Regions from separate parts of the Kitasatospora sp. NPDC008050 genome, predicted to be linked through region 1. Evidence: riboswitches for the same ligand, from Rfam matches in the RefSeq annotation. Region 1 holds a riboswitch; each other region holds the start of a gene.
What was found. Region 1 has a riboswitch for thiamine pyrophosphate ahead of thiC (phosphomethylpyrimidine synthase ThiC). Riboswitches for the same ligand answer to the same signal wherever they lie in the genome.
Positions count from the first base shown of each region.

Region 2: it holds a riboswitch for thiamine pyrophosphate, as region 1 does, so the genes downstream of both, ACFZB9_RS21415 (purine-cytosine permease family protein) here and thiC (phosphomethylpyrimidine synthase ThiC) in region 1, are expected to answer to the same signal.
Region 3: it holds a riboswitch for thiamine pyrophosphate, as region 1 does, so the genes downstream of both, thiO (glycine oxidase ThiO) here and thiC (phosphomethylpyrimidine synthase ThiC) in region 1, are expected to answer to the same signal.

Region 1 covers NZ_JBIBIJ010000043.1:2,947-7,126, reverse strand. The annotation lists gene ACFZB9_RS36615 (SPFH domain-containing protein) at 1-1,045, opposite strand, end outside; gene ACFZB9_RS36610 (hypothetical protein) at 1,291-1,497, opposite strand; TPP riboswitch at 1,699-1,844, shown strand; gene thiC (phosphomethylpyrimidine synthase ThiC) at 1,840-3,681, shown strand; gene ACFZB9_RS36600 (hypothetical protein) at 3,833-4,180, shown strand, end outside.
Region 2 covers NZ_JBIBIJ010000010.1:204,020-208,199, reverse strand. The annotation lists gene ACFZB9_RS21420 (glycerophosphodiester phosphodiesterase family protein) at 1-726, opposite strand, end outside; gene ACFZB9_RS21415 (purine-cytosine permease family protein) at 822-2,198, opposite strand; TPP riboswitch at 2,191-2,339, opposite strand; gene ACFZB9_RS21410 (trypsin-like peptidase domain-containing protein) at 2,569-4,180, shown strand, end outside.
Region 3 covers NZ_JBIBIJ010000001.1:350,463-354,642, reverse strand. The annotation lists gene thiS (sulfur carrier protein ThiS) at 1-207, opposite strand, end outside; gene thiO (glycine oxidase ThiO) at 204-1,391, opposite strand; TPP riboswitch at 1,387-1,499, opposite strand; gene ACFZB9_RS01460 (NAD(P)/FAD-dependent oxidoreductase) at 1,581-2,774, shown strand; gene ACFZB9_RS01455 (Rv2175c family DNA-binding protein) at 2,842-3,198, shown strand; gene thiE (thiamine phosphate synthase) at 3,195-3,851, shown strand; gene ACFZB9_RS01445 (polyprenyl synthetase family protein) at 3,887-4,180, opposite strand, start outside.

The sequences.
Region 1 (4,180 bases):
GGCCCCGGGCCTTGGTGGCCTCGGCCTCGGCCTGCGCGGCGATCTTCACCCGGTTCGCCTCGGCCGCGGCCTTCAGCTCGGTCTCCCGGGCCTGGGCCTCGGCGGCGGAGATCCGCGCGTCGCGGTCGGCCTCGGCCTTGGTGCGGGTCTCGTAGGCGCGGGCGTCGGCCGGCTTGCGGACCTCGGCCTGCAGCTGCTGCTCCTTGCGGTGGCCCTCCAGCTCGGCGACCTTGGTCTCCTGGACCACGACCTCCTGGCGGGAGGCGGCCTGGGCCAGCGGCCCGGCCTGCAGCGCCCGCGCTGCCGCGGTGTCCATCTCGGCCTGGTAACCGGCCTGCTGGATCCCGGAGTTGCGGGTCGCCTCGGCCTTGCGGGCGAAGGCCTCCTGCTCCGCCTCGGTGGCCTCACGGTCGGCCGCGGCGGCCGCGATGCGCGCGTCGCGCTGGACGGCGGCGGCGTGCGGGGCGGCCAGGTTCTTGATGTAGCCGGTCGGGTCCAGGATCTCCTGGATCTGCAGCGAGTCGATGATCAGACCGAGCTTCTCCATCTCGGTCCCGGAGGCCGCCCGGGTCTCCCCGGTCAGCCGCTCGCGGTCACGGATCATCTCCTCGACGGTCAGCCCGCCGACGATCGAGCGCAGGTGTCCGGCGAAGACGTTGTGGACCCGCTGGCCCATCATCTTCTGCTGGTCCAGGAAGCGGCGCGCGGCGTTGGCGATCGACACGGTGTCGTCGCCGACCTTGAAGATCACCACGCCCTTGACCTGGACCGGGATCCCCTGCGAGGTCACGCACTCGACGTCCAGGTCGGCCTCGTTGAGGTCCAGGGACAGCTTGCGCACAGTCTGGATGCCGGGGGTGACCAGCGTCCCCCGCCCGGTCACCACCCGGAAGCCCAGGCCCTCGGCGAGGCCCTCGGTGCGATGCTTCGAACCGGAGATGATCAGTGCCTCATTGGGCTCGGCGACCCGCCAGCACATCTTGAAGAGCACGATCAGGAGCACGAATGCCGCGGCGACGATCCCCGCGATGGTGCCGATCAACATCGGCCTTTTCCCCCTTCAGGGCACACCGCTCCGTGGCTGCGCTCGGTTGTGCAGGATTGCGCGGAACGCGGTGGCGAGTCGAGATTGTGCGCCTCTTTCGATCTCATGGGAAGTCAGCTCCGGCGTGTCCCAGGGGTCTGTGACATCCCGTCACCCACGGTGCCCGACGATCACCGCAACGCGACGCGGTACAGGGCGCGGTGCGGGGCGCGAGGTGCCGCGGCAGGCGCCGTACCGCGGCGGGTTCAGGCCACCGCCGGGGCGACGTAGACGGTGCGCGGCGGCTGGTACTCGACCACCACCACCGGCGTGCCGATGGGCAGCGGGTCGCCGGGCAGCGCGAGATGGGCGAGGAACGCCTCGCTGCTCTGCCGCTCCGGCACCGCCAGCATCACCTCGCCGACCAGCCCCGCTCCCACCTTGCCGGTCACCCGCCCGGTGTAGCCGATCATCCGACTCGCCCCCTCGTGGCCAACCGCCGCCCGGTGCGCGCGGTTTGCGCCACCAGTGTGACGCACGGCTACGACGGCCCGCGGGTTGCGGGTGCGCCGGGCGGGACCGTGCGGCGGCCGGCGCGGATATCGGTGGCCGGACCCCTACTGGACCGCGGCGTGTGACCCCGGTTACCGTGAGGACGCTTCGGGCAGGCAAGTCCGCCTGCCCACGGGAGCTCGGAGCACCGGGCTGAGAGGGCGCTGAAGGGCCCAGGGCCGTAGAAACCGGCCGTGGACCGATCGCTGCGTCGACCGCAGGAACCTGACCGGGTAATGCCGGCGTAGGGAGTAGAGGGTCTGATGACCGCATTTGATGACGCACGTCCGGCTGCCGACGAGAGCGCCGCCGCCCCCGCCGCCAACACGGGTGTGCGCAGCGCGTCCACCGGGTACCCCACCCCGGCCTGGCGCAAGGCCTACCGCGAGGGCTCCCGTCCCGACCTGCGGGTCCCCTACCGCGAGGTGCAGCTCACCAACGGCCGCACCGTCCCGCTGTACGACACCTCCGGCCCGTACACCGACGCCGCCTTCGAGCCCGACGTGCGCCGCGGCCTGCCCGCGCTGCGCGACCCGTGGATCCGCCAGCGCGGCGACGTCGAGGAGTACGACGGCCGCGAGGCCCGCCCCGAGGACGACGGGATCAAGCACACCTCCCCGCGCGGCGGCAGCCTGCGCAACCTGGACGCGGTCTTCCCCGGCCGCCCGCGCCGCCCGCTGCGCGCCCGCGACGGCGCCGCCGTCACCCAACTCGCCTACGCCAAGCGGGGGATCATCACCCCCGAGATGGAGTTCATCGCGCTGCGCGAGGGCCTTGCCGCGGAGTTCGTCCGCGACGAGGTGGCGCGCGGCCGGGCCGTCATCCCGCTGAACGTGAACCACCCCGAGGTCGAGCCGGCCATCATCGGCACCAACTTCCTGGTGAAGATCAACGCCAACATCGGCAACAGCGCGGTGACCTCCTCCATCGAGGAGGAGGTGGAGAAGATGACCTGGGCCACCCGCTGGGGCGCCGACACCGTGATGGACCTCTCCACCGGCCGCAACATCCACACCACCCGCGAGTGGATCCTGCGCAACTCCCCCGTGCCGATCGGCACCGTGCCGCTCTACCAGGCGCTGGAGAAGGTGGACGGCAAGGCCGAGGAGCTGAGCTGGGAGGTCTACCGCGACACCATCATCGAGCAGTGCGAGCAGGGCGTCGACTACATGACGGTGCACGCCGGCGTGCTGCTGCGCTACGTCCCGATGACCGCCCGCCGCAAGACCGGCATCGTCTCGCGCGGCGGCTCGATCATGGCCGCCTGGTGCCTGGCGCACCACCGGGAGAACTTCCTCTACACCAACTTCGAGGAACTCTGCGACATCCTGCGCGCCTATGACGTCACCTTCTCGCTCGGCGACGGCCTGCGCCCGGGGTCCATCGCGGACGCCAACGACGAGGCGCAGTTCGCCGAGCTGCAGACGCTCGGCGAACTCGGCCGGATCGCCCGTGAGCGCGACGTGCAGGTGATGATCGAGGGCCCGGGCCACGTCCCGATGCACAAGATCAGGGAGAACATGGATCTCCAGAAGGAGATCTGCGACGAGGCCCCGTTCTACACCCTGGGCCCGCTCACCACCGACGTCGCGCCCGGCTACGACCACATCACCTCGGGCATCGGCGCGGCGATGATCGCCTGGTGGGGCACCGCGATGCTCTGCTACGTCACGCCCAAGGAGCACCTGGGCCTGCCCAACCGCGACGACGTCAAGACGGGCGTGATCACCTACAAGATCGCCGCCCACGCGGCCGACCTGGCCAAGGGCCACCCCGGCGCCCAGGACTGGGACGACGCACTCTCCGACGCCCGCTTCGAGTTCCGCTGGGAGGACCAGTTCAACCTGGCCCTCGACCCGGAGACGGCCCGCGCCTTCCACGACGAGACGCTGCCGGCCGAACCCGCGAAGACGGCGCACTTCTGCTCGATGTGCGGGCCGAAGTTCTGCTCGATGAAGATCAGCCAGAAGATCCGCGACGAGCACGGGGACGGCTCGACGGCGGTCAGCACCGACTTCGACGCGGCGGCGCTGGCCGGTATGGCAGAGAAGTCAGCCGAGTTCGCGGAACACGGCAACCGGGTCTACCTCCCGCTGGCGGACTGACCCGATTTGGACGGACCAGGCGCTGCACTGGGAGGCCGGGGGGGCTTCCCAGCGCAGCGCCACGGCTGCTGGAGGGAGCGACCGGGGCACTGCTGCTTGTCGGGCGTACGGACTCGGCCAGATGTCGGTGCGGGCTGTCACGATCCTGTGCATGGACGACGCTATGAGCACTTTGCGGCATGAGTTCGACGCCGAGGAGGGCAGCTTCCTGTTGCGGCTGCGCTGCGACCTGCATTGGGATCGGGGGGCCTTCAGCCAGCTCGAACAAGCCATGCGGGTCGTTTGCGAGCAGACCCAGAGCGCTGACCGGCTCGATCGCTGGATGGCCGAAGGCTTCTACAGCGTCTCCTCCTGGGTTGCCGACTGGACCGCTCACCCCAACTTTCCGAGGCCGGAGCCAACGGCCTACCACCAGGCATGCCTTGAGAGGTTGGGCGACCTGGCCAACTGGTTCTTCCAGGGCTACCACGACTACCTGGAGCCGCACGTCTGGCCTGAT
Region 2 (4,180 bases), on a different contig from region 1:
AGCCGCCCGCAGCTCGGTCACCAGCTCGGGGCGGCGTCGCACCAGCTCGATCCCGGGCCCGGCTGTCACGGCGCCGCCGGGCAGCCCCTTGCCCGGCCACAGCCGCAGCGCGGCCGCGTGCTCGAAGAGGAAGACCCGGGGGAAGGCCGGCCCGGCAGCGCGCAGCCGGCCCAGCGCCCGCCCGGAGAAGCTCATCAGCCGGGCGTGCGGCCGCTCCCCGTCGCCCTGGTCGGCCCCGGCCGCCCCGCCGATCCCGTACCGGTCCAGCATCCGCAGCAGCTCGTGCTCGACCGCGCCCCGGTAGCGCACCGGGTGCTTGGTCTCGATCGCCAGGTCCACCCGGCGCCCGCAGTCGGCCACCAGCTCCAGCAGGCCGGACAGGCGCAGCACCGGGCGCCGTTCCGGGTCCGCCCGCTCGGCCTCGGTGCCGCCCGGCTTCCAGGAGCCGAAGTCGTAGGCCTCCAGCTGTGCCAGGGTGAGCGTGGAGACCACCCGGCGGCCGCCGTCCGAGACCCGGGCGATGGTCCGGTCGTGGACGCAGACCAGCTGCCGGTCGGCGGTCAGCCGCACGTCGCACTCGACCGCGTCCGCCCCCTCGGCCAGTGCCCGTCGGTAGGCGGCCAGGGTGTGCTCGGGCAGCGCCGCCGAGGAGCCGCGGTGGGCGACCACCTGGACCGTGCGCGCGTCGCGTCCGGGGCCGGTGGAGGAGAGGTCGAGAGTCGTCACGGGTTCAACCCTAGAGCGCCCGGATGACGCGGACGCGTCGACCACCCGAACGCCGGGTTCCGCAGGTCAGCGGCCCGGCACCGAGCCGCCGGGCCTCAGGCGCGCTCGGCGAGCCAGGGCAGCCGGATCACCGCGAGCGTGGCCAGCCCCGCGCACAGGAAGGAGAGGAGCGAGGCCGAGGACCACTGCTGCGGCGTGAAGTGCACCGCGGACTGCAGGCCGGTCCAGAAGCCGGTCCACCAGCCGGCCACCGCGGTCGGCGCGAGGAACTGGTAGACGGCGAAGCCCAGCGCCCACGGCAGCAGCATCAGCGGCCGGGCCGGGGCCTGCTGGCCCAGGTCCCAGCCCTGCCGCCCGCGGCCGAGGAAGAAGTCCACGGCGAGCACCGCGAGCAGCGGCACGAAGACCGAGCCGATCAGCCCGAGGAAGGCGTAGTAGGAGTCGGTGAACTCCTTGATCTGCAGCGCGAGCGCCGTCACCAGCAGGCCGATGCCGCCGGTCAGCACCCGCCGGTCCACCCGTGGGAAGAGATTGTGGACCGACATCGCGGTCGAGTAGACGTTGGCGAAGGACTGGTCCGCCTCGCGCAGCACCAGCACCAGCAGGAAGGCCCAGCCGGCCGCCACCCCGGCGAAGGAGTCGAGCAGATTGTCGGCGTTGCCGTGCGACTGGAGCAGCGCGATCAGGCCGAGCAGGTAGCACCAGACCTGGGCCACCGTGTAGCCGGAGAAGGTCCCCCAGAACGAGGCCCGCCCGGTGCGCGAGTGGCGGGTGTAGTCGGCGGCCAGCGGCACGAAGGAGATCGAGACGGCGATGATCGCGTCGGTCGCCTTCAGGAAACCGTGCCAGTTGCCGGCCCCGGGGTTCGGCCAGCCCTGCCGGCCCAGCTGGACCGTGAAGTAGACCATCGTGATGCCCACCGCGATCGCCACGTACTTGCGCAGCGCCGCGATCGAGCCCAGCGGCCAGATGGTGAGCGCGGTGGTCAGCGCCCCGGCGAGCAGCACGAAGAGCCAGCGCCAGCCCTGGGTGCCGGCCACCGTCTGGGCGCCCCAGGCGATCACGATCAGCTCGTACACGCCCCAGCCCAGGCACTGCAGGATGTTCAGCACGGTCGGCAGGTACGACAGCCGGGTGCCGAACAGGCCGCGCAGCACCGCCATCGCCGGGGCTCCGGTGCGCGCGCCGATCAGCGCCGCCACCCCGAGCATCGCGGTGCCGATCACCGTGCCGGCCACGATCGCCACCGTCGCGGCGGTGAAGGAGAGCTCGCTGCCGGGCTGGCCGAGCACGGTCGCGGCGCTGGTGAAGCCGATCAGGCTGATCCCGAGGTTGGCCCAGAGCGCGAACTGGTCGCGGAATCCCAGGGTGCGCGGGGGCGCGGTGTCCAGCACCAGCGGCGCCTCGGCGCGGCCGGTGGCCGAGGGCTCCAGCACCGCGATGGGGGAAGGGGAAGGCGAGGCAGCCGTCATGGCCGATACTCCCTACGCCGGCATTACCCGGTCAGGTTCCGGCGGTCAGCGCTCCCTCGACCACCTGGGCGTCATCGCCATGGCGTACGGTCGACCAGCGCACTCTCAGCCTGGTGGGTCCAAGCTCCCGCGTGTCGTTAACAGATGCGACAGGGTAGCCCGGTGCTTGGATTACGCCAAGGTGGGGCAAAGCGCTGTCCGCATCGCGGGATGCCGCCGGGGCTGCCGGGCGGCCGGCGGGGGTGGGCGAACGGGGGCTGTTCGGTCTGTCTAAGGATTCTTATCGGTTCTTCAGGCGGTCCCTTACGGCAACCAGATCGGGCATAGGAAAAACTAGGGCCAAGGTCCTTGTCAGCGATGGAGGTCGTCCGTGAGCACCGAGCACGAGAGTGGTTCCACCGGGCCGCAGGGGGAGCACCTCTCCAGCGGCCACGGCGAGCCGGGGGGCACTCCGGCGGTCGGTGACACGCCGACGGTGAGCGAGCCGGTGGTGAGCGAGCCGGTGGTGAAGGCACAGCCGACCCTGGCGTTCACCAAGGTGCCCGCGCCCGAGGCGCCGGCCGAGAAGCCGGTCGACCCGCGCGCGGCGGCCCCGGCCGAGGCCCCCGGCGACGCGCGGACCGGCGCCGAGACCGAGGCCCGCCCCGCGGCGCCCTCCTACCTGGACGCCCCGCCGCCCACCGTGCCCGCCGCCTCCTACCCGGACACCCCGCCCCCGGCGCCGCCGGCCCCGGTGGCCAGTGCCATGGAGCCGCCGGTCAACCCCTACGCCGCCCCGCCCGCCACCCCGGTGGCGGGCGGCGCTCCGATCACCCCCGGTGTCCCGGCGGGCCCGGCCCCGCAGGGCGAGCACCACCCGTTCGGCGCCGGCACCCCGCTCGGTGACACCTGGTCGACCCCGGCCGCCGCCCCCGGCTACCCGGGCGGCCCCGGTTACCCCGGCGGCCCCGGTTATCCCGGCGGTCAGGAGTTCCCCGGCGAGTACCCGGGCGCCTTCGGCACCCCGCCGGCGCCGCGCAAGAAGGGCAAGGGCGGCCTGGTCGCGCTGATCGCCGCGGTCGCGCTGGTGGCCGGCGTCGCCGGCGGCATCACCGGTGCCGCGATCAAGGGCAACGACTCGAACTCCTCCTTCGGCAGCAGCCGCAGCAGCACCACGGTCAGCGGCAGCACCAACCAGACCGCCCTCAACCGGGCGCCCGACTCGGTGGCCGGGGTCGCCAACAAGGCGCTGCCGAGCGTCGTCACCATCAAGGCGGAGGGCAGCTCGGAGTCCGGCACCGGCACCGGGTGGATCTTCGACACCGAGGGTCACATCGTGACCAACAACCACGTGGTCGCCCCGGCGCAGGGCGGCGGCAAGCTGACCGTCAAGTTCTCCGACGGCACCAGCTACCCCGCCTCGGTGGTCGGCCAGGCCAAGGGCTACGACCTCGCCGTGGTCAAGCTGGACAGCCAGCCGAGCGAGAAGCTCACCCCGCTCCCGCTGGGCGACTCCGACCAGGTCGCGGTCGGTGACACCACCATCGCCATCGGCGCCCCGTACGACCTGGAGAGCACCGTCACCTCCGGCATCGTCAGCGCCAAGAACCGCCCGGTCGCCTCCGGCGACGAGAGCGGCCAGCAGACGTCCTACATGAACGCGCTGCAGACCGACGCCTCGATCAACCCGGGCAACTCCGGCGGCCCGCTGCTGAACGCCAGCGGCGCGGTGATCGGGGTCAACTCGGCGATCCAGTCCAACTCCAGCGGCAGCGGCCAGGCCGGCAGCATCGGCCTGGGCTTCGCGATCCCGATCAACCAGGTCAAGCGGGTCGCCCAGATGCTGATCAGCACCGGCACCCCGGTCTACGCGACCCTCGGCGTGCTGCGCAACGACAACTACAACGGCGACGGCGCGCAGATCAACACCGCCCCCGTCGGCAGCACCCCGGCCATCACCCCGGGCGGCCCGGCCGACAAGGCCGGCCTGAAGCCCGGCGACG
Region 3 (4,180 bases), on a different contig from region 1:
GCCCCCCTGCACGGCGGTGAGGATCTCGACCCGGTCGCCGGCCGCGAGCCGGGTGTCGGTCCAGCAGCCGCGCGGCACCACGGTCTCGTTGAGGGCCGCCGCCACGCCCGAGGGCGCCTTGGAGAGCTGGGCCACCAGCTCGGCCAGCGTGGCCGAGTCGGCCACCTCGCGCGGCTCGCCGTTGACGGTGAGGGGGATCTGGGTCATCGGGTACTCCCGGCAAGGGTCGGAACGGCGGCGAAGCGGGCGGGGGAGAAGGGGGCGGCGAGCTCCGGCAGGACCCCGGTGGCCAGGTACGCGGCGAGCAGGTCGCCGGTGACCGGGGTGAGCAGCACCCCGTTGCGGTAGTGGCCGGTGGCGGCCAGCAGGCCCGGCAGCGCGGTGGGGCCGAGCAGCGGGGCGTTGTCGGGGGAGCCGGGGCGCAGGCCGGCGCTGCTCTCCACCAGCGGCAGTTCGGTGATGCCGGGGACCAGCTCGTGCGCGTCGCGCAGCAGCTCGTAGACGCCGCCGGCGGTGACCGTGGTGTCGTAGCCCTGCTCCTCGGTGGTGGCCCCGATCACCAGCTCGCCGTTCGCGCGCGGCACCAGGTAGAGGTGGCCGCCGCGGACCATCGCGCGCACGTTGCGGGACAGGAACGGGGCGTAGGCCCCGGGGATCCGCAGCCGCAGGATCTGGCCCTTGACCGGACGGATCGCGGGCAGCACGCCCGGCGGCAGTCCGGGCAGCTGGTGGCTGCGCGAGCCGGCCGCCAGCACCAGCCGGTCGGCCCGCAGCTCGCCGCCGGTGCTCAGCCGCACGCCGCGGGCGCGGTCGGCCTCGACCAGCAGCTCGCGCGCCTCGGCCCGGTGCAGCCGCACGCCGGCCCGCTCGCAGGCGGTCACCAGGGCCGCGGCCAGCCGCCGCCCGTCCACCTGGTGGTCGCCGGCCACGTGCAGACCGGCCCGGACCCCGGGGGCCAGCATCGGTTCGAGCCGACGGGCCTCACGGCCGGTCAGCCAGCTCGACGTGAGGCCCAGCCGGTGGTGGAAGGCGTGCAGCTCGCTCAGCTCGGCCTTGTCGTCGGCGTCCAGCGCGACGGCCAGCGTGCCGGTGGCCCGGTAGCCGGTGTCCTGCCCGGTGGCCGCCGTCAACTCGGCGGTGAACTCGGCGTATCGGCTGTTGGAGGCCATGCCCAGGCGCAGCAGCGGCTCCTCGCCGTACTGCAGCTCGGTGACCGGGGCCAGCATGCCGGCCGCCACCTGTACGGCGCCGCCACCGGGGGCCGGGTCGACCAGCGCCACCCGCAGTCCGCGCTGCGCGGTGCGCCAGGCGACCGCCAGGCCGATGATCCCGCCGCCGATCACCAGCACGTCGGTGTCGGTTCGGGCGTCTGTCGAAAGATCGCGTGCCAAGAGAACCGGTTCTCCCTTCGCCGGAATGACCCGGATCAGGTTCGGACGGTCGCAGGCCGCCGCAGCCCGCCTCTCAGCCCGGTGCACCGGGCTCCCGTGAGGATGCACCCACCATAACGCCGGGGGTCGCGGGGACTGAAGGCACCGATTGCTGGGTGGCCGGCGGATCTGCTGAGTAGAGTTCGCCAGGTGGCGGAGCTGAAGAGCACGGATCGGGTGGTCGTGGTCGGCGCGGGGGTGGCGGCCGCACAGTGTGCGGTGGCGCTGCGGGAGGGGGGTTGGCACGGACCGCTGAGTCTGGTCGGCGCGGAGCCGCACCACCCCTACGACCGGCCGCCGCTCTCCAAGGACGTCCTGCTCGCGAAGGCCGATCGGACGGCCCTCGACCTGGACTGGGAAGCGCTCGACGTCCAGCTGCTGACCGGTCGCCGGGCCACCTCGCTGGCCGCGGGGCGCCTGGGCACCGACGCGGGTGAGCTGCCCTACGACCGTCTGGTGCTCGCCACCGGGGCCATCCCGATCCGGCTGCCCGGCGCAGCCGCGGCCCGGGTGCTGCGCACCATCGACGACTCCCTCGCGCTGCGTGCGGCCCTGCGCCCCGGAGCACACCTGGTGCTGGTCGGCGCGGGCTGGATCGGCGCCGAGACCGCCACCGCGGCCCGTCGGCTGGGCTGCCGGGTGACGGTGCTGGAGGCCGCCGGCGCCCCGCTGCCGGGCGCGCTGCCCGCCGAGCTGACCGAGCCGATGCGGCAGTGGTACGCGCAGGCCGGCGTCGAGCTGCGGCTGGGCGCCCGGGTGGACCGGATCGAGCCGGGCGCCGTGCACCTGGCCGACGGCGAGCTGGTGGTGGCCGACGAGGTGGTGGTCGGCGTCGGCGCCCGCCCGGACACCGCCTGGCTGGCCGGCTCCGGCGTCGAACTGGACGCCGGCGGCGCGGTGTCGGCGGACGCCTCGCTGCGCACCACGCTGCCCGGCGTCTGGGCGGCGGGCGACTGCGTCAGCTACCCCTCGGCCCGCTACGGCGAGCGCGTCTGGGTCCAGCACTGGGACCACGCGCTGCACTCGGGCCGGGCGGTGGCGGCCGCGCTGCTGGGCGGCGAGGTCGCCTACGACCCGGTGCCGTACTTCTGGTCCGAGCAGTTCGGGCGGATGGTGCAGTACGTCGGACGGCACTCCGCCGGCGACCGGCTGCTGTGGCGTGGCTCACCCGAGGACGCGCAGTGGAGCGTGCTCTGGCTGCGCGAGGAGCGGCCGGTGGCGGTGCTCACCGTGGACCGCCCGCGTGACCTGGCCCAGGCCCGGCGGCTGATCGACCAGGGTGCGGTGCTGGATCCGGTGCTGGCCGCGGACCCGGCGCTGCCGCTCAAGTCGGCGGTCCGCTGACACCTCCCTGACGGGGCGGTGGGTGCGCGGTGCCGTCCAAAGATGGCAGGCTGGTGCCGTGAGCGACATGGAAACCAAGATCGAATCCCTGGTCCACGACTGGGTGTACCTGCCCGACATCTCCGAGCGCTGGGGGGTGCTGGTCACCGAGGTCCGCCAGATGGTCAAGGACCACAAGCTGATCGCGGTCCGCCGCGGCCCCAACCGGTCGCTGCAGGTCCCCGCGGACTTCATCACGGACGACGGCCTGGTCAAGCACCTGCCCGGGACCCTGACCGTGCTGCGGGACTGCAGGTTCACCGACGAGGAGATCCTGGAGTGGCTCTTCACCGAGGACCCCTCGCTGCCCGGCAGCCCGATCCAGGCGCTGCGGGAGAACCGCGGTACCGAGGTGAAGCGGCGCGCCCAGGCGATGTCGCTGTGACCCCTGGCGCCCCGCCGCGGGAGCGGCTGGCCGACGCCCGGCTCTACCTCTGCACCGATGCCCGCCGCGAGCAGGGTGACCTGGAGCAGTTCCTGGACACCGTGCTGGCGAACGGCGTGGACATCGTCCAGCTCCGTGACAAGGGCCTGGAAGCCAGGCAGGAGCTGGAGCTGCTGGAGGTCTTCGCCGCCGCGGCCGAGCGGCACGGCAAGCTCTTCGCGGTGAACGACCGGGCGGATGTGGCGCACGCCGCCCGTCCCCAGGTGCTGCACCTGGGACAGGACGACCTGCCGGTGCCGGCCGCCCGGGCGATCCTCGGACCGGACGTGCTGATCGGCCGCTCCTGCCACGCCGAGGCCGAGGTGGCCCGGGCGATCGCCGAGCCGGGGGTGGACTACTTCTGCACCGGTCCGCTCTGGCCGACCCCGACCAAGCCGGGCCGCCACGCACCGGGCCTCGGCCTGGTGGAGTACGCGGCCGCCCAGTCGACCGACCGGCCCTGGTTCGCCATCGGCGGGATCGACCTGGGCAACCTGGACCAGGTGCTGGCCGCGGGCGCCCGCCGGGTGGTGGTGGTCCGCGCGATCACCGCCGCCGAGGACCCGGGCGCCGCGGCCGCCGAGCTGGCCCGCCGGGTCCGCGAGGCGGGCTGACGGCCACTCGGTGGCGCGCGGTCGGTAGGGCGCGGTCAGTAACGGCGTACGGTGGCGGCCCGGGCGAGCGCGAGCAGCGTCTCCCGGGCCGCCTCGTCCTTCACCGGCGCGGCGGCCAGCGCGGCCAGCGAGCGCTCCATCAGCTCCTCGATCCGCTGCTCCACCTGTGCGGGCGCGCCGCTGTCGGCCACCAGCGCGCTCAGCTCGGCGATCTCGGCGGCCGTCAGGTCCGCCGCCCCCAGCCGCTGGTCCAGCCGGGCCGCCTCGGCCCGCGGCAGCGCGCGCAGCGCGAGCGCGACCAGCAGGGTGCGCTTGCCCTCGCGCAGGTC